DNA from 3 places in the Streptomyces sp. NPDC000075 genome. Region 2 is predicted to be linked to each of the others. Evidence: riboswitches for the same ligand, from Rfam matches in the RefSeq annotation. Region 2 holds a riboswitch; each other region holds the start of a gene.
What was found. A riboswitch is a leader RNA that binds a small molecule or an ion and turns the genes downstream of it on or off. The one in region 2 is predicted to bind cyclic di-AMP.
Positions count from the first base shown of each region.

Region 1: linked by a shared signal. The riboswitch ahead of ABT403_RS34995 (transglycosylase family protein) and the one ahead of ABT403_RS20110 (LysM peptidoglycan-binding domain-containing M23 family metallopeptidase) in region 2 are both predicted to bind cyclic di-AMP.
Region 3: linked by a shared signal. The riboswitch ahead of ABT403_RS09465 (M23 family metallopeptidase) and the one ahead of ABT403_RS20110 (LysM peptidoglycan-binding domain-containing M23 family metallopeptidase) in region 2 are both predicted to bind cyclic di-AMP.

Region 1 is NZ_JBEPFL010000046.1:3,141-9,042, reverse strand. It holds gene ABT403_RS35005 (cytochrome P450 family protein) at 1-365, shown strand, start outside; gene ABT403_RS35000 (transglycosylase family protein) at 494-1,600, shown strand; cyclic di-AMP (ydaO/yuaA leader) riboswitch at 1,875-2,043, shown strand; gene ABT403_RS34995 (transglycosylase family protein) at 2,046-2,780, shown strand; gene eno (phosphopyruvate hydratase) at 3,073-4,359, shown strand; gene ABT403_RS34985 (FtsB family cell division protein) at 4,450-4,938, shown strand; gene ABT403_RS34980 (DUF501 domain-containing protein) at 5,008-5,553, shown strand; gene ABT403_RS34975 (Ppx/GppA phosphatase family protein) at 5,550-5,902, shown strand, end outside.
Region 2 is NZ_JBEPFL010000016.1:103,995-109,896, forward strand. It holds gene ABT403_RS20100 (aspartate aminotransferase family protein) at 1-988, shown strand, start outside; gene ABT403_RS20105 (tyrosine-protein phosphatase) at 1,043-1,807, opposite strand; cyclic di-AMP (ydaO/yuaA leader) riboswitch at 2,171-2,331, shown strand; gene ABT403_RS20110 (LysM peptidoglycan-binding domain-containing M23 family metallopeptidase) at 2,336-3,328, shown strand; gene ABT403_RS20115 (SGNH/GDSL hydrolase family protein) at 3,493-4,278, shown strand; gene ABT403_RS20120 (MBL fold metallo-hydrolase) at 4,430-5,641, shown strand; gene ABT403_RS20125 (sensor histidine kinase) at 5,879-5,902, shown strand, end outside.
Region 3 is NZ_JBEPFL010000006.1:27,828-33,729, reverse strand. It holds gene ABT403_RS09480 (bifunctional acetate--CoA ligase family protein/GNAT family N-acetyltransferase) at 1-893, opposite strand, end outside; gene ABT403_RS09475 (HPr family phosphocarrier protein) at 1,106-1,387, shown strand; gene ABT403_RS09470 (GntR family transcriptional regulator) at 1,532-2,197, opposite strand; gene ABT403_RS09465 (M23 family metallopeptidase) at 2,365-3,171, opposite strand; cyclic di-AMP (ydaO/yuaA leader) riboswitch at 3,184-3,343, opposite strand; gene ABT403_RS09460 (M16 family metallopeptidase) at 3,569-4,936, opposite strand; gene ABT403_RS09455 (M16 family metallopeptidase) at 4,957-5,902, opposite strand, start outside.

The DNA of each region.
Region 1 (5,902 bases), on a different contig from region 2:
TGGAGCTGGCCACCTGGCGGTTCGCCACCCGCCCGCTGACCCTCGGCGGGCAGGACATCGCCGTCGGCGACCCCGTGCTGGTGGTCCTCGCGGCGGCCGACCGCGACCCCGCGCGCTTCGACGATCCGGACACCCTCGACCTCTCCCGGAGTGACAATCAGCACCTCGGATACGGCCACGGGATCCACTACTGCCTCGGCGCCCCGCTCGCCCGTCTGGAGGGCCAGACGGCGCTCGCGACTTTGCTGAAGCGTCTGCCGGATCTGGAACTTGCCGTTCCCCCTACGGACCTGCGCTGGCGCGGCGGACTCATCATGCGGGGGCTGCGCACCCTCCCCGTCCGCTTCACAGTCCCGAACGCCTGAGGCGGCGCGCGAACCCCGGTGGGGCTGCGGAACTGACCGGAATTCAGTCCTCGGCCGAACTTGTGACATCCGTTCGAAGGGAGCTAGGTTCTGCCGTTACCCCGCCGTTATACGAAAGGTGCAGCCTCATGCTTCCCGGGAACGGCCGCCACAGACGACCCCGTCAGGTCCCCGCCATCGTCGTCACCGCCGGTGTCACCGGCTCAGCGCTGGCCCTGCCGTTGCTCGCCGCCACCGGCGCGAGCGCGGCCGACACCGCGACGTGGGACAAGGTCGCCGACTGCGAGAGCGGCGGCACGTGGAGCGCCAACTCCGGCAGCGGGGCCTACGGCGGACTCCAGTTCACCCTGGAGCAGTGGAAGAACGCGGGCGGACTCGAGTTCGCGGAGCGCCCCGACCTGGCGAGCCGCTCCCAGCAGATAGCCGTCGCCGAGCGGGTGCTGGACTCCCAGGGGCCCCAGGCGTGGTCGCTGTGCTCCACCTCGGCGGGGCTGACCAAGGGCGGGCCCAAGGCCGACGTGGACACCGGCACCTCCAAGACCCCCGGGCCGGTCGGCGCCGCCCCGGTCCGCCCGGACTTCACGGTGCCCGCCACCGGCAAGGGCGGCTCCTCCACGGACTTCGGGGCGCCCACCCCGGCGCCCGGCGCCCCGTCCCCGAGCGTGCTGCCGGACTACCCGCTGGGCGCCGTCAGCGGACTGCCCGTCATGCCGGAGCCGGACTACGGCGTGACGCCCACCCCGACGACCGGCCCCACCGTCCCGCCCACCACTCCCGCGAACCCGGGCAACCCGGGCGACCCGGGCAACGGGAACGGTCTGGGCAACCAGAACGGCCAGGGAAATCCGGGCAACCCGGGCAACTCCAACAACCAGGGCAACCCGGCCAATCCGTCCACCCCCGGCACCCCGACCGCCCCGGTCGACCCGACGGCCCCGGCCACCCCGGGCGCCACGCCCTCCCCTTCGGCCACTCCCACCACAGGAGCCACCGACGGCAGCGGCAAGCACCGCGGCCCGGCCGCCCTGGAGGTGCCGGCGGCCCCTGGCGCGGCGTCAGCCGCCGCCGCGCAGCCCACGTACACGGTGAAGCCGGGCGACAACCTGGCGGCCATCGCGGACGCCAACGGCCTCAAGGGCGGATGGAGCGCCCTCTACAAGGCCAACGAGCAGGTCATCGGCACGGACGCGGATCTCATCAAGCCCGGTCAGAACCTGGATCTAACCAAGAAATAGGGGTAGTTCGGGCAGCCGTTACGGGCTGAATGTCCGTTATCGGCAAGTGAGACATGCATCTCTTCCGGACAACTGGCGTGTCTCATTCCGGAACTTCCGCAAACCCCGCTCCGACCTGCGCAAACGTGCTCCCGAGGAACGCAAGTAGGCCGGTTTCTCCCCAAAATCACACGTTGAACATCGGGGAGAGACCTGTCTACCTTCTGAGTCGCTCGCCACCGCGGGCTCCTTCGACCGCATCGCCGAATCCTGCCGGCGGCCGGAGGGAACAGTCGTCGCGCAAGCGCCGTTGGCAGGAGCGGGGGAACCAAGGTAGTTGCCGGGAAAGGCCGTTGAGAGACGGCCCGCGTACCGGCTAGGGGTGAAGACGCGCAGCAGCGCGGCCGGGCAACTCATCCGCCCGAACCCGACAGCTCACCTCGAAGGCGTCGGTGAGGAGAACTCCATGCTGCTTTCCGGCAAGGGCAAGCACCGTCGCGGCTCCAAGGCCGTCCGCATCGTCACGCTCGCCGGTGTCGCCGGCGTGGCCGTCGCCGCCCCGCTGATGGCCGCCGGCTCCGCCAGCGCCGCCACCGTCTCGGAGTGGGACAAGGTCGCCGCGTGCGAGTCCGGCGGTAACTGGTCCATCAACACCGGCAACGGTTACTACGGCGGCCTCCAGTTCTCCGCCTCCACGTGGGCCGCGTACGGCGGCAAGGCGTACGCCGCGCAGGCCAACCAGGCCAGCAAGTCGCAGCAGATAGCCATCGCCGAGAAGGTCCTCAAGGGCCAGGGCAAGGGCGCCTGGCCGTCCTGCGGCGTCGGCCTGTCCAACTCCGCCTACAACGGCGGCGGCTCGACCACCACCCCGGCCAAGCCGAAGCCGGAGACCAAGCCGGCCCCGGCCAAGCCCGCCCCGGCGAAGCCCTCCACCCCGAAGGCCGACACCGAGACCAAGAGCACCGGCTCCGGCTCCGGCTGGACCCCCTCGAAGCCGGCCCCGTCGAAGCCGTCGACCCCGAAGGCCGAGACCCCGGCCACCGGCAACGGCTCGTACACGGTCAAGGAGGGTGACACCCTCGGCACCATCGCCGACGCCAACGGCGTCAAGGGCGGCTGGGAGAAGCTCTTCGACCTGAACAAGGACATCGTCAAGGACGCTGACCTGATCTTCCCGGGGCAGAAGCTGAAGCTCAGCTGAATTCCCGCGTAACACCCGAGCAGTACCCCGGTACGGCCCGCGGCATCGACGCCCGGCGCGCATCCCCCCGCGCGCCGGGCGTCGTCATGTCCGGGGCCGGGCCGCCTGTTTTCCGCGACCGGGCCCCGCATTTCCAGGGTCCTATGTCCCGGAAGACGGGTATTCGGCCCCTTTTTCGTCCCAGGACCCGGGCGGTCGGCCAGCCGACCGCCCGGAGCCGGTTAGGCTCTAGTCGGCGAGGCCGTCCCAGGCCCCACGCCACCGCACACCCAGCGTCACATCCCAGAAGGAGATGCTCGTGCCGTCCATCGACGTCGTCGTAGCCCGGGAAATCCTGGACTCCCGAGGCAACCCCACGGTCGAGGTCGAGGTGGGCCTCGACGACGGCAGCACCGGCCGTGCTGCCGTTCCGTCCGGCGCCTCCACCGGTGCCTTCGAGGCCATCGAGCTCCGTGACGGTGACCCCAACCGTTACATGGGCAAGGGCGTCGAGAAGGCCGTCCTCGCGGTCATCGAGCAGATCGGCCCGGAGCTCGTCGGTTACGACGCCACCGAGCAGCGCCTGATCGACCAGGCCATGTTCGACCTCGACGCCACCGACAACAAGGGCTCCCTCGGCGCCAACGCCATCCTCGGCGTCTCCCTCGCCGTCGCGCACGCCGCGTCGGAGGCCTCGGACCTCCCGCTCTTCCGCTACCTGGGCGGACCGAACGCGCACCTGCTGCCCGTTCCGATGATGAACATCCTCAACGGCGGGTCGCACGCCGACTCCAACGTGGACATCCAGGAGTTCATGATCGCCCCGATCGGCGCGGAGTCCTTCTCCGAGGCGCTGCGCTGGGGTGCCGAGGTCTACCACACCCTCAAGAAGGTCCTGCACACCAAGGGCCTGTCCACCGGCCTGGGCGACGAGGGCGGCTTCGCCCCGAACCTGGAGTCCAACCGCGCCGCGCTCGACCTCATCATCGAGGCCATCAAGCAGGCCGGCTACACCCCGGGCAAGGACATCGCGCTCGCGCTCGACGTCGCCGCGTCCGAGTTCTACAAGGACGGCAAGTACGAGTTCGAGGGCCAGTCCCGCTCGGCCGCCGAGATGACCGACTACTACGCCGAGCTCGTCGAGGCGTACCCGCTCGTCTCCATCGAGGACCCGCTGTTCGAGGACGACTGGGCCGGCTGGAAGACCATCACCGACCGCCTGGGCTCCAAGGTCCAGATCGTCGGCGACGACCTCTTCGTCACCAACCCGGAGCGCCTGGCCCGCGGTATCGAGGAGGGCTCCGCGAACGCCCTGCTCGTCAAGGTGAACCAGATCGGTTCGCTGACCGAGACCCTCGACGCCGTCGAGATGGCCCAGCGCAACGGCTTCAAGTGCATGATGTCCCACCGCTCCGGCGAGACCGAGGACGTCACCATCGCCGACCTCGCCGTCGCCGTGAACTGCGGTCAGATCAAGACCGGCGCCCCGGCCCGCTCGGACCGCGTCGCCAAGTACAACCAGCTGCTGCGCATCGAGGAGATCCTCGACGACGCCGCGGTGTACGCCGGGCGCAGCGCCTTCCCGCGCTTCAAGGGCTGAGTCCTCGCCTAGCCTCCCTACGTCCCCGCACTCGGTCCCGTACCGTGTGCGGGGACGTATTGCGTAGCGCGCACCAGGGGAGGCGGACCCATGGCCGGGAACCGGGATCGGTTCTCCACCTTCTCCACGGCGACCAGGCTCCGGCAGCTCGGTGAGCGGACCGCGGCCCACGTCTACCGCTCGCAGTCGCGCCGGCAGGTGCGCCGCAGCCGGCTCACCGGCCGGGCGGCACTGCTGGTGCTCGTCCTCTGTACGCTGGTCGTCGCCCTCGCGTATCCGATGCGCCAGTACGTGTCCCAGCGCTCGGAGATCGCGGACCAGCAGCGGGCCGCCGCCACCGCGCGCAAGCGCCTGGAGCAGCTCCGCGACGAGAAGGCGCGCTGGCAGGACCCCGCCTACGCGGAGCAGCAGGCGCGCCGGCACCTGCACTTCCTGCGCCCGGGGGAGATCGGCTACATCATGACCGACCCCGGGGCCGCGGCCGCGGAGCACCGCCGCGGCGGTCAGAGCGGGTCCGACCGCCCCTGGTACTCCAACGTCTGGGACGGGGTCGACAAGGCCGACCGCCCCGGCGACTGAACCACCCGACACGACCGACACGACCGTCACGCCGTCACGTACGACCGAACGAAGAGACTTCCTCCAGGCATGCAGACGCCCCCGCCCCAGACCGACCGGACCGAGCCGACCGACGCCGACATCGAGGCGTTCCAGCAGCAGCTCGGCCGCCCGCCGCGCGGGCTGCGCGCCATCGCGCACCGCTGCCCCTGCGGCCAGCCGGACGTCGTCGAGACGGCCCCGCGCCTTCCCGACGGCACCCCCTTCCCCACGCTGTACTACCTCACCTGCCCGCGCGCGGCCTCCGCGATCGGCACGCTGGAGGCCAACGGCGTGATGAAGGAGATGCAGGCCCGCCTCGCCGAGGACCCGGAGCTCGCGGCCGCGTACCGCAAGGCGCACGAGGACTACATCGAGCGCCGCGACGCCATCGAGGTGCTCCAGGGCTTCCCGAGCGCCGGCGGCATGCCGGACCGGGTGAAGTGCCTGCACGTGCTCGTCGGGCACTCGCTGGCCGCCGGCCCCGGGGTGAACCCGTTCGGCGACGAGGCCCTCGCGATGCTGCCCGAGTGGTGGGCCAAGGGCGCCTGCGTGACCCCCTGCTCCGGCGGGGCGAAGGAAGAGGAGTCCGCATGACCCGGGTCGCGGGCATCGACTGCGGTACGAACTCCATCCGCCTCCTGGTCGCCGACTGCGACCCGGACACCGGCGAGCTGGTCGAGCTCGACCGCCGGATGACGATCGTCCGGCTCGGCCAGGGCGTGGACAAGACCGGCCGGCTGGCCCCGGAGGCCCTGGAGCGCACCTTCGCGGCCTGCCGCGAGTACGCCGCCGTGATCAAGGAGCTGGGCGCCGAGCGGGTCCGCTTCGTGGCCACCTCGGCCTCGCGGGACGCCGAGAACCGGGCGGACTTCGTCCGGGGCGTCCTGGACATCCTGGGCGTGGAGCCCGAGGTGATCTCCGGGGAGCAGGAGGCCGAGTTCTC
Region 2 (5,902 bases):
GAAGTTCGCCCGCTACGCCACCGGCCGGCCCAGGATCCTCTACTGCGACCACGCCTTCCACGGGCTCACCACCGGCTCCCTGTCGGTCAACGGGGAGGGCGGCTTCCGCGACGGCTTCGCCCCGCTGCTGCCCGACACGAAGATCGCGCTCGGGGACCTGGCGGCCCTGGAGCGCGAGCTGCGCCGGGGCGACGTGGCCGCCTTCGTCGTCGAGCCGATCCAGGGCAAGGGGGTGCACGCGGCCCCGCCCGGGTTCCTGCGCGCCGCCCAGGAGCTCCTGCACCGGCACAAGGCGCTCCTGATCGCCGACGAGGTGCAGACCGGACTGGGCCGTACCGGGGACTTCTACGCGTACCAGAACGAACCGGGCGTGGAGCCGGACCTGGTCTGCGTGGCCAAGGCCCTCTCCGGCGGCTACGTGCCCGTCGGGGCGACCCTGGGCAAGGACTGGATCTTCCAGAAGGTGTACTCGTCCATGGACCGGGTGCTGGTGCACTCCGCGAGCTTCGGCTCCAACGCGCAGGCGATGGCCGCCGGGCTGGCGGTCCTCCACGTCATGGAGGACGAGGAGGTGGTGGCCAACGCCCGTGCCATGGGCGACCTGCTGCGCGGGCGGCTGGCCGCCCTGGTGGACGAGTACGAGATGCTGCACGAGGTGCGGGGCCGCGGGCTGATGATCGGCATCGAGTTCGGCCGGCCGTCCTCGCTGGGCCTGCGCGGCCGCTGGGCGATGCTCCAGGCGGCCCGCAAGGGGCTGTTCGCGCAGATGGTCGTGGTGCCGCTGCTCAACCGGCACCGGATCCTCACCCAGGTCTCGGGGGACCACCTGGAGGTCATCAAGCTGATCCCGCCGCTGATCGTGGACGAGGCGGACGTGGACCGGTTCGTGGCCGCCTTCCGCGAGGTCATGGACGAGGCGCACGGCGGGGGCTCACTGATGTGGGACTTCGGCCGGACCCTGGTGAAGCAGGCGGTCGGCAACCGCTAGGCGGTGGGGTCGGCGTACGGGGCCCCGGTTCGCCGGGGCCCCGCGCCGGGCCGGTCAGTCCAGCAGCCGGTCCCGCAGCCGCTCGCGGGTCGCGGGGGTGAGCCCGAGGCCCTCCCGGAGGTAGCGCTCCACCCCGCCCCAGTGCGCGTCGATGGTCTCGTACGCGGCGGCCAGGTACGCGGGCCGGGCATCGAACAGCGGCGCCAGCAGCTCGGTCACCTCGGGGTCGCGGGTCTCGGGGGTGTCGTCGCGGCGCACCATCCGGTAGCGGTTGTGCGGGGCGTCCGACTCCATGTAGTCCGCCGTGATCGCGTCGCGGTCGACCCCGAGCGCGAGCAGGGTGACGGCGACCGCCAGCCCCGCCCGGTCCTTGCCGGCCGCGCAGTGCATCAGCGCCGGCACGCTGTCCTCGGCGAGCGCCTGCACCACGCGGCCGTGCTCGGCGGTGCGGGTGCGGACCATCTCCCGGTACGACTCCGCCATGCGGGCGGCGGCCCTGCCCCCGCCCAGGAGCGCGCGGAGCCGGTCGATGCCGCCCTCGCGGACCATCCGCCAGAACTCCCCGCCGTCGGCCGGGTCCGAGAGCGGGATGTTCACGTTGCGCACGCCTGGCAGTTCGACGTCCGGCCCCTCCAGGGCCCGGTCGGCGCGGTTGCGGAAGTCGAAGACGGTGTGCAGACCGAGGGAGGAGAGGAACTCTGCGTCGGTTTCGGTGGCATGCGCCAGATGTCCGCTTCGGAACAGTCGTCCCGGCCTGACCCTCCGTCCGTCCGTGGTCGGCAGTCCGCCCACGTCACGGAAATTGCGCACTCCGGTCATCTCGGGCGTGGGCTCGGGGTGTGCGGGCAGGTCCTGGGGTATCTGCTGGGTCACGTCTGCTCCTTCGCGCGTGCCGCTTGTCCGAATTGCTCTGGTTGGGACCAACTTGCCATAGGTGGACGAGAGATCGGGCCGAACTCCGTGAGCCAGATCATACGGTGACCGTGCGTGCCTGATCGCGAAAACCGAATTCCCTTGCCGGGGCGGCTGTTGCGGATCCGGAATGGACGCAGGGTGACCGTCATTCCGTTGATCCCTCATACCTGCTATTCCGTCAGGGAATTCACGGCTTGTTGCCCGTGGTCCCGCTGGATTACCTTCGCGAGCGATCCGGGTGGACCGCCTAATCCTGCCGCCGCCCGGGAACCTCACCCGACCAACCATGCGCGCGGCAGGAGCGGGGGAACCAGGTGAACCGCCGTTCCGGATCATTCCGGAACGGCTCGGGGTGAAGCCGTACCCGTACGGCCGGACATCTCCAGTCCGAACCCGACAGCTCACCTCGCAGGCGCCGGAGAGGAATTCGCCATGCCCGGAAAGGGTAAGCACCGCCGTCCGAAGTCCCGTTCCATATCCCGCGGCCTCGCCCTCGCCGGCACCGGCGGCGCGGCCCTCGCGCTGCCGCTGACGGCCGCCGCGGGCGCCCAGGCCGCGACCCCCGCCGCCGCGGCCCCGGCCGCCGCCCCGGCCCAGGCCCCGACGGCGGCGCGGACGGCCGCCCCCGCCGCCCCCTCCACCTACACGGTCGTCTCCGGTGACTGCCTCTCGACGATCGCCGCCGGGCACGGCCTCTCCGGCGGCTGGGAGCGGCTGTACGCCGACAACCGCGAGGCCGTCGGCGACGACCCGTCCCTCATCCACCCGGGGCTGCGCCTGACCCTCGGCGGCCGGGGCGCGGCCCCCGCCCCGAAGGCGGCTGAAGCGCCCGCCGAGGAGACCTCGACCGGCACTCCGGCGGCCGGTGAGGACGCCTCCGGCTCCGCCGCCTCCGAGGGCTCCGCCGCCGGGGCGGGCACGGCCGGCGCCTCCGGCGCCACGCCGCTGAAGGGCGCCGCCGCCCCGTCCCGCGGAATGAAGCAGTCCGCTCCGGCCGCCCAGTCCGCGCCCGCGAGCGCCGCCGGGTTCGTCGCCCCCGTCAGCGGCGGCGTCTCCACCGCGTACCGCACCCCCGGCGCCATGTGGTCCTCCGGCTACCACACCGGCGTCGACTTCATCGCGAGCACCGGCACCACCGTCCGGGCCGTCGGCGCGGGCACCGTGGTTTCCGCAGGCTGGGGCGGTGCGTACGGCAACCAGGTCGTCATCCGGCACGCCGACGGCAAGTACTCCCAGTACGGCCACCTGTCCCAGCTGAACGTCTCGACGGGCCAGACCGTCACCGCCGGCCAGACCATCGGGCTCTCCGGCGCCACCGGCAACGTCACCGGCCCGCACCTCCACTTCGAGATCCGCACGGGCCCCTCCTACGGCTCCGACATCGACCCGCTGGCCTACCTCCGCTCGAAGGGCGTCAGCGTCTGAGACCGTCCGGCGGCATGGCGCCGGCAATGCGTGGGGCCGGGACCCGAGGGGGGTCCCGGCCCCGCTTGTACTTATTCCTTATCCCCCGCGTGGTATAGATCACGGTCCGTCAACCCCTCATTACGTTGGCGTAGGTTGGCGACGGGGGTGAAGGATGGGTTCCCGTGGCAGCGACGAAGACGACACTCAAGACCATCGGCTCGTACGCGGCGATCGGGGACAGCTTCACCGAAGGCGTGGGGGACCCGGGACCCGGGGATTCCTATCTCGGCTGGGCGGACCGGTTCGCCGTGCTCCTGGCGGATCAGCGCGACGAGCACGACTTCCGGTACGCGAACCTCGCGGTACGGGGCAAGGTGCTCGACCAGATCGTGGAGGAGCAGGTTCCGCGGGCCAAGGAACTCGCCCCCGACCTCGTCTCCTTCTGTGCGGGCGGCAACGACATCATCCGGCCCGGCAGCGACCCCGACGACGTCGCCGAACGCTTCGAGGCGGCCGTGGCCGACCTCACGGCCTCCGTCGGCCTCGTGATGATCACCACCGGCTTCGACACCCGGGGCGTCCCGGTCCTCAAGCACCTGCGGGGCAAGATCGCGACGTACAACGTCCACGTGCGGGCCATCGCGGACCGCTACGGCTGCCCCGTGCTCGACCTCTGGTCGCTGAAGACCGTACAGGACCGCCGCGCCTGGGACGGCGACCGCCTCCACCTCTCGCCCGAGGGCCACACCCGCGTCGCGCTGCGCGCCGCGCAGGTCCTCGGCTACGACGTGCCGGCCGACCCCGACCAGCCCTGGCCGCCGGCCGCGCCGCGCGGCTCCGTGGACGTCACCCGGGACAACATCCAGTGGGCGCGTGAGCACCTCGTCCCCTGGATCGGGCGGCGGCTGCGCGGGGAGTCCTCCGGCGACCACGTCGAGGCCAAGCGCCCGGACCTGCTCCCGCTGTAAGCCGTACGGCAGGGCCCGGCCCCGGGCCGGGCCCCTGCCGCACGGCCCGTACGCGCGGACGGGAGACGGCGGGGCGGAATCCCCGGAAGCCGGTGCGCGTTGGGATGGTCGTGGGCGTACCCCACCCCACCCGCACTCCCCAGGAGGCGCCTTGACCGGCTCCCTTCCCCTGCGTCCCCGGCTGCGCGCCCTGCGGCCCGAAGCCTTCGGCGCGGACCCGTCCGGCGCACGGCTGGAGCGCATCCTGCGCTCCCCGAACTTCGCCGACGGCGTCTTCCAGAACCCGGTGGGGGCCAGGACCAGGCCTTCCGGCTCCATGCTGGAATTCGCCAAGATCTACTTCCACAAGGAGCAGCGGATCCGGCGCAACCCCGGCGCGCCGATCCCCGTCTACCCCACCACCCTCGCCGAGCTGGCCAAGCCGCCGGCGAGCGGACTGCGCCTGACCTGGATGGGGCACTCCAGCGTGCTCGCCGAGATCGACGGCCGCCGCGTGCTCTTCGACCCCGTCTGGGGCGAGCGCTGCTCCCCCTTCCCCTTCGCCGGCCCCAAGCGCCTGCACCCCGTACCGGTGCCGCTGGCCTCCCTGGGCGAGGTCGACGTGGTCGTCATCTCCCACGACCACTACGACCACCTGGACCTGCCCACCGTCAAGGCTCTGGCCGGTACGGACACGGTCTTCGCCGTCCCGCTCGGGGTCGGCGCCCACCTGGAGCGCTGGGGCGTCGCCCCGGGCCGGCTGCGCGAGCTGGACTGGAACGAGACCACCGAGGTCGCCGGCCTCTCCCTGACGGCCACCCCGGCCCGCCACTTCTGCGGGCGCGGCCTGCGCAACCAGCAGTTCACCCTGTGGGCCTCCTGGGTGGTCGCCGGCGAGGAGCACCGGATCTTCCACAGCGGCGACACCGGCTACTTCCCGGGCTTCAAGGAGATCGGCGCCGAGCACGGCCCCTTCGACGCCACGATGATCCAGATCGGGGCGTACTCGGAGTACTGGCCCGACATCCACATGACCCCCGAGGAAGGCATGCGGGCCCACCTCGACCTCCAGGGCGGCGCCCCGGCCGGCACGATGCTGCCCATCCACTGGGGCACCTTCAACCTGGCCCCGCACCCGTGGGACGAGCCCGGCGAGGGCACCGTCGCCGCGGCCGGCGCCGCCGGGGCGGCCGTCGCCCTGCCCATCCCGGGCCAGCCCTTCGAACCCGGAGCCCCGGACGCCCCGGCCGCACCCTGGTGGCGCCCCTTCGTCGCGGGCACCACCCCCCTCGCCGGCCTCACCGCCCCCGCGGGGACCGGCGCGGCCGAGCCGGTCCCCGCCCCGTCCGCCGGGATCGGTGAACCGGAGGCCGTGGGTTCCTGAACCGGCCCGGGGTTCCCCGGCCCGTGGAGCGCGCACGCCCCGAGCCGTACGGGCGTGCGCGCTCCCGGCGCATTCGGGCTGTCGTACGAGCGCTCCGTCGGGAGCGGGAAGCAGCGCGGCCAAGTTCCCCAACTGGGCAACGACCGCGGGAGCGTGCGGTCTAGCGTGGGTATCCGGTGATCAACACCGGGCCCCGGAACTGGAACCGGGTTCCGGACCCACGTACCGAGGACGCCGATGTCCGCACTCCGCCCCGCCCGC
Region 3 (5,902 bases), on a different contig from region 2:
CCGTGCTCCCCGCAGGCGGCGACGGCCTCCGGGACCCGCTCGGCGGGGACGGCGATCACGGCGAGGTCCACGGGGGCGCCGATGTCGGCGACGGTGCGGTAGGCCCGTACCCCGTCCAGCAGGTCCCCTTCCATCCCCGCGGCCCGGGCCTCGTTGACGGCGTAGAGGTGGCCGTGGAAACCGCCGTCGCGCAGGTTGCGCAGCGCCGCGGCGCCGACGCCGGATCCGGAGCGGCTGACGCCGATCACCGCGACCGAACCGGGGGCCAGCAGCCGCTGGACGGACCGGGCCTCGGCGCGCTGTTCGCGGGCGCGCTGGACGGCGAGGGACTCGGCGGTGGGTTCGAGGTCGAGGGTGAGGTGGACGGAGCCGTCCTCGAAGCTGCGCTTCTGCTGATAGCCGGCATCCGTGAACACCTTGATCATCTTGGTGTTGGCGGGCAGCACCTCGGCCGCGAAGCGGCGGATGCCCCGCTCGCGCGCCACGGCCCCGATGTGTTCGAGCAGGGCGGAGGCGACCCCGCGGCCCTGGTGGGCGTCCTGGACGAGGAAGGCCACCTCGGCCTCGTCGGCGGGGGCGGAGGCGGGCCGGCCGTCGGGGCCGATGCGGTCGTAGCGGACGGTGCCGATGAACTCGTCGCCGATGGTCGCGGCGAGGCCGACGCGGTCGACGTGGTCGTGGTGCGTGAAGCGGTGCACGTCGCGGTCGGAGAGCCGGGGGTAGGGGGCGAAGAACCGGTAGTACTTCGACTCGTCCGAGACCTGCTCGTAGAAGCTGACCAGCCGGCCGGCGTCCTCGGTCGTGATGGGGCGGATCCGGGCGGTGCCGCCGTCGCGCAGTACGACGTCCGCTTCCCAGTGGGCCGGGTACGAGAGGTCCGACGCGGTGGTCATGGGGTCAGCCTAAGGGGAAGATCCGGCCAGGTGTCCGAGTAGCTCCGGCGGACCGCACGGCGCGTACGCCGGGAATGAGGCACGCTGGGGCGAATCAGTGCAAAGCTGAGCAGGGCCGAACGGCGGCGGGATCGGGCCGAAGGTCGGTCCGAGCATTCCGGGCGACGTGAGAGACTGGTCTAGACAACCGCGAGAACCTGAAGGGCATCACCATGGCAGAGCGCCGCGTCAACGTCGGCTGGGCCGAGGGCCTGCACGCTCGTCCCGCCTCGATCTTCGTCCGCGCGACGACCGCTTCCGGCGTCCCCGTGACCATCGCGAAGGCGGGCGGCGACCCCGTCAACGCCGCTTCCATGCTGGCGGTCCTGGGTCTGGGCGCCCAGGGCGGCGAGGAGGTCGTCCTGGCGTCCGAGGCCGACGGCGCGGAGGCCGCGCTGGACCGTCTCGCGAAGCTGGTCGCGGAGGGCCTGGAGGAACTCCCGGAAACCGTCTGACCCCTTCACACGAAGCCGCGGCCCCGCCATCAGGGGGCCGCGGCTTCGTGCTGTCCGGACGCTAGGGCCCGCCGATAATCACCCCGCCGTGAATACACGGCGGAAAACAATTCCGGCGCCCCTCTTTTTCTTACACGCCCCGCGTTAATTCCGGCCACCCGCCGTGTTTACGGCACGTTGCAAAGTCCTCACCCGGGGCCGGAAAACACCCATCGCCCGCTCCGCGTGGAGCGCGGCCAGCGTGCGGGCCCGTTCCGCGTCCCCCCGCGCCACCGCGTCGACGACCGCCCCGTGCTCCGCCCAGGACTCCACGGGCCGCACCGGCGCCCCCACCTCGTACAGCCAGGCGACCTTGCGCCTGGTCTGCGTCAGCAGCGCGATCAGCCCCGGGCTGCCGGACGCCTGCGCCAGGGTCTCGTGGAACCAGCTGCCCAGCGACCGCAGGTCCTCCCCCTGCGCCCGCCTGGCCCGCTCCTGGCCCAGCCGCACCAGCCCCCGCAGCACCCTCAGGTGCGCCTCGGTCCGCCGCCGGGCCGCGCGCGAGGCGGCGAGGGGCTCCAGCAGCATCCGCAGCTCCAGCAGATCGGCCGCCTCCTGCTCGCTCGGCTCGGCCACGCAGGCCCCCGCGTGGCGCCGGGTGATGACGAACCCCTCCGACTCCAGCGTGCGCAGCGCCTCGCGCACCGGCACGCGCGAGACCCCGTACCGGCGGGCGAGCACCTCCTCGGTCAGCCGGCCGCCCGGCCCGAAAAAGCCCGAGACGATATCGTCGCGAATTGCTGTACACACCGCGTGCGCCGGAATACGCAAGGCCGGACCTCCGCTGGGTTTCGTTCCGATCGACCGTGCTGCCACTGCGACTCTATTGCAACACACGAGGATTTCCGAGAACGCCCGGAAATCCGGAACGGAAACGCGGAAGGCCCCGGCTCGGGGAGCCGGGGCCTTCGCGTGGAAAGGTCAGGTCGGGTGCCGGGTCAGATGCCGACGCCGTGCTGGCGCAGGTAGGCCAGGGGGTTGATGTCCGTGCCGTACGTGGCGCCGGTGCGGGCCTCGAAGTGCAGGTGCGGGCCGCTGGAGTTGCCGGTGGAGCCCGACAGGCCGATCTGCTGGCCGGCGGTGACGGTCTCGCCGACCGAGACGCTCAGCGACATCAGGTGGCCGTACTGGGTGTAGGTGCCGTCGTTGTGGCGGATCACGACGTTGTTGCCGTAGGCGCCGCCCCAGCCGGCCTCGACGATCGTGCCCGCGCCCACCGCGTGGACGGAGGTGCCCTCGTCCGCGTGGAAGTCGATGCCGGTGTGGCTGCCGGAGGACCACATGCCGCCGCCGGCGCCGTACTGGGTGCTGACGTAGGAGCCGTCGACCGGGGCGACGAAGGTGTTGGCGCGCTTGCGGGCCTCTTCCTTGGCGGCCTTCTCCGCGGCTTCCTTCTCGGCCTTCTCCTTGGCCTCGGCCATGCGCTTGGCCTCGAAGGCGCGGGTCTTCGCGTCGGCCTCGGCCTGCGCCTGGGCGGCGACGGACTCGGCGGCGGTCTGCTGGGTCGCGGCCTGGACCTCGATGTCGTCCTGGAGGCCGTCGGCGACGACGACGGCGTTCAGCGCGCCGGTGTCCTCGACGGAGGGGCCCCCGTGGGAGTCGGCGGCGAAGGCGGGGGCCGCCAGGGTGCCCACCACGCCGGTGGTGGCAAGGGCGGCTATGCCGGCGTAGCCGGCGGTCTTGCGGCTCAGACGGCTCGAACCACGGTGCTTACCGGAACCGGCTGCACGACTGCCAAACGCCATGGCGGGGGTGATCCTTTCCTTCCCTCTCGCCTACCGGGTTAGCTGACGGGTTCGGAGCAGGAAGGTCTCCTACGGCCCCCCTCTGACGAGGCGGTCCGATTCACCCCAGGGACTGATGTGGGTCCCCGGCTCCCCAGGCTCGCGCCTGACGGGGACTCGGCGATCGCTGTCCGGTGCCGCGGATGCGGCTGGCACAACTGACGGACAGCACGCCTGACGCTAGGCGGATCATCAGTCAATCGCCAAACAGACGAGCGGATTTGTTGCGTACGCCACACCGCATAACCGCAACCACATCACTAAACGGACAAAGGGGGCCCGGTGGACGCTCCACCGGGCCCCCTCCGCGTGGGGTGGGATCAGGCCGACTTCCGGTCAGTTGCCGGTAGACCGCCGGTCAGTTGGTGACGACCGTGACCTCGCCGATCCCGAGGGCCAGGACGGGCTCCTCGATCTGCGCCGCGTCGCCGACGAGGATCGTGACCAGCCGGTCCACCGGGAAGGCGCTCACGACCGCCGAAGTGGCCTCCGCCGTACCGGTTTCGGCCAGCCGCGCGTACAGCCGCGCCTGGTAGTCGTCCGGCAGCTCCTGCTCCACCTGGTCGGCCAGCGTCCCGGCGACCGAGGCGGCCGTCTCGAACTTCAGCGGGGCCACGCCCACCAGGTTCTGCACCGCCACGTCGCGCTCGGCGTCCGTGAGGCCCTCGGCGGCGAGGGTGCGCAGCACCTGCCACAGGTCCGCCAGGGCCGGACCGGTGTTGGGGGTGTCCACCGAGCCGCTGATGGCGAGCATCGAGGCGCCCTTGCCGTCGGCCGTGGAGCGCAGCACCTGGCCGAAGGCGCGCACGCCGTACGTGTAGCCCTTCTCCTCGCGCAGCACCTTGTCCAGACGGGAGGTCAGGGTGCCGCCCAGGCAGTAGGTGCCGAGGACCTGCGGGGCCCAGACGATGTCGTGCCGGTCCGGCCCGATCCGGCCGATCAGCAGCTGGGTCTGGACGGCCCCGGGCCGGTCCACGATGATCACGCGGCCGGTGTCGTCGGCCGTCACCGGCGGTACCGGCAGGGGCTCGGCGGTGTTGCCCGTCCAGGCGCCCAGGGTGTCGGCGAGGACAGCGTCCAGGTCGACGCCGGTCAGGTCGCCGACGATCACCGCGGTGGCGGTGGAGGGGCGTACGTGGGCCTCGAAGAAGGCGCGCACGGCGGCGGAGTCGATCCGCGCGACCGTCTCCTCCGTGCCCTGGCGGGGGCGGGACATGCGCAGCGTGGCCGGGAACAGCTCCTTGGAGAGCTCCTTGGCCGCGCGGCGCTGCGGGTTCGCCTGCTCGTGCGGGATCTCGTCGAGCCGGTTGCGCACCAGCCGGGCGACCTCGGCGTCGTCGAAGGCGGGGGCGCGCAGCGCCTCGGCCAGCAGCCCGAGCGCCTTGGGCAGGCGGGAGACCGGGACCTCCAGGGAGACGCGCAGGCCGGGGTGGTCGGCGTGGGCGTCGAGGGTGGCGCCGCAGCGCTCCAGCTCGGCGGCGAACTCCTCGGCGGAGTGCTTGTCGGTGCCCTCCGACAGGGCGCGGGCCATGATGGTGGCCACCCCGTCGAGACCCTCGGGCTCGGCGTCGAGCGGGGCCGCGAGGTTGACCTCGACGGCGACGACCTGCTGGCCGGGGCGGTGGCAGCGCAGCAGGGTCAGGCCGTTGCCGAGGGTGGAGCGCTCGGGGGCGGGGAAGGCCCACGGCGCGGCCTCGCCGGCCTCCGGGCGCGGGTGGAAGGTCATCGTGACGGCTGCGGTGTCGCTCACTGCTCCGCCCCCTCGTTCTCGTCGCTCTCGTCGTTCTCTTCGGAGCCGGGCAGCGGCTCGTAGACCAGGACCGCGCGGTTGTCGGGGCGCAGCCGGGCGGCGGCCACGGCCTGCACCTCCTCCGCGGTGACGGCCAGGACCCGCTGGACGGCGGTCAGGGCCAGCTGCGGGTCGCCGAACAGGACCGCAAAGCGGCACAGTTCGTCGGCGCGGCCGGCGACGGTGCCCAGCCGGTCCAGCCACTCGCGCTCCAGCTGCGCCTGGGCGCGCTCCATCTCGTCGGCCGTGGGGCCCTCGGCGGCGAACCGGGCGAGCTCCTCGTCGACGGCCGCCTCGATGGCGGGGACCTCGACGCCGCTGGAGGTCTTGACGTCCAGCCAGCCCAGGGAGGGGGCGCCGGCCAGCCGCAGCAGGCCGAAGCCGGCCGCGACGGCGCTCTGGTCGCGGCGGACCAGGCGGTTGTGCAGGCGGGAGGACTCGCCGCCGCCGAGGATCGTCAGCGCCACGTCGGCGGCGTCGCACTCGCGGGTGCCGTCGTGCGGCAGGCGGTAGGCGGCCATCAGCGCGCGGGCCGGGACCTCCTCGACGATCTCCTCGCGGAGCTGCCCGCCCATGGTCTCGGGGAGGGTGCCGTCGCGGGGCGGCTGCTTGCCGTCGTGCGCCGGGATGCTGCCGAAGTACTTCTCGACCCAGGCGAGGGTGCGCTCGGGGTCGATGTCGCCCACGACCGACAGGACGGCGTTGTTGGGCGCGTAGTACGTACGGAAGAAGTTCCGGGCGTCCTCGAGGGAGGCGGCGTCCAGATCGGCCATGGAGCCGATCGGGGTGTGGTGGTACGGGTGGCCCTCGGGGTAGGCCAGGGCGGTCAGCCGCTCGAAGGCCGTGCCGTACGGGACGTTGTCGTAGCGCTGGCGGCGCTCGTTCTTGACGACGTCGCGCTGG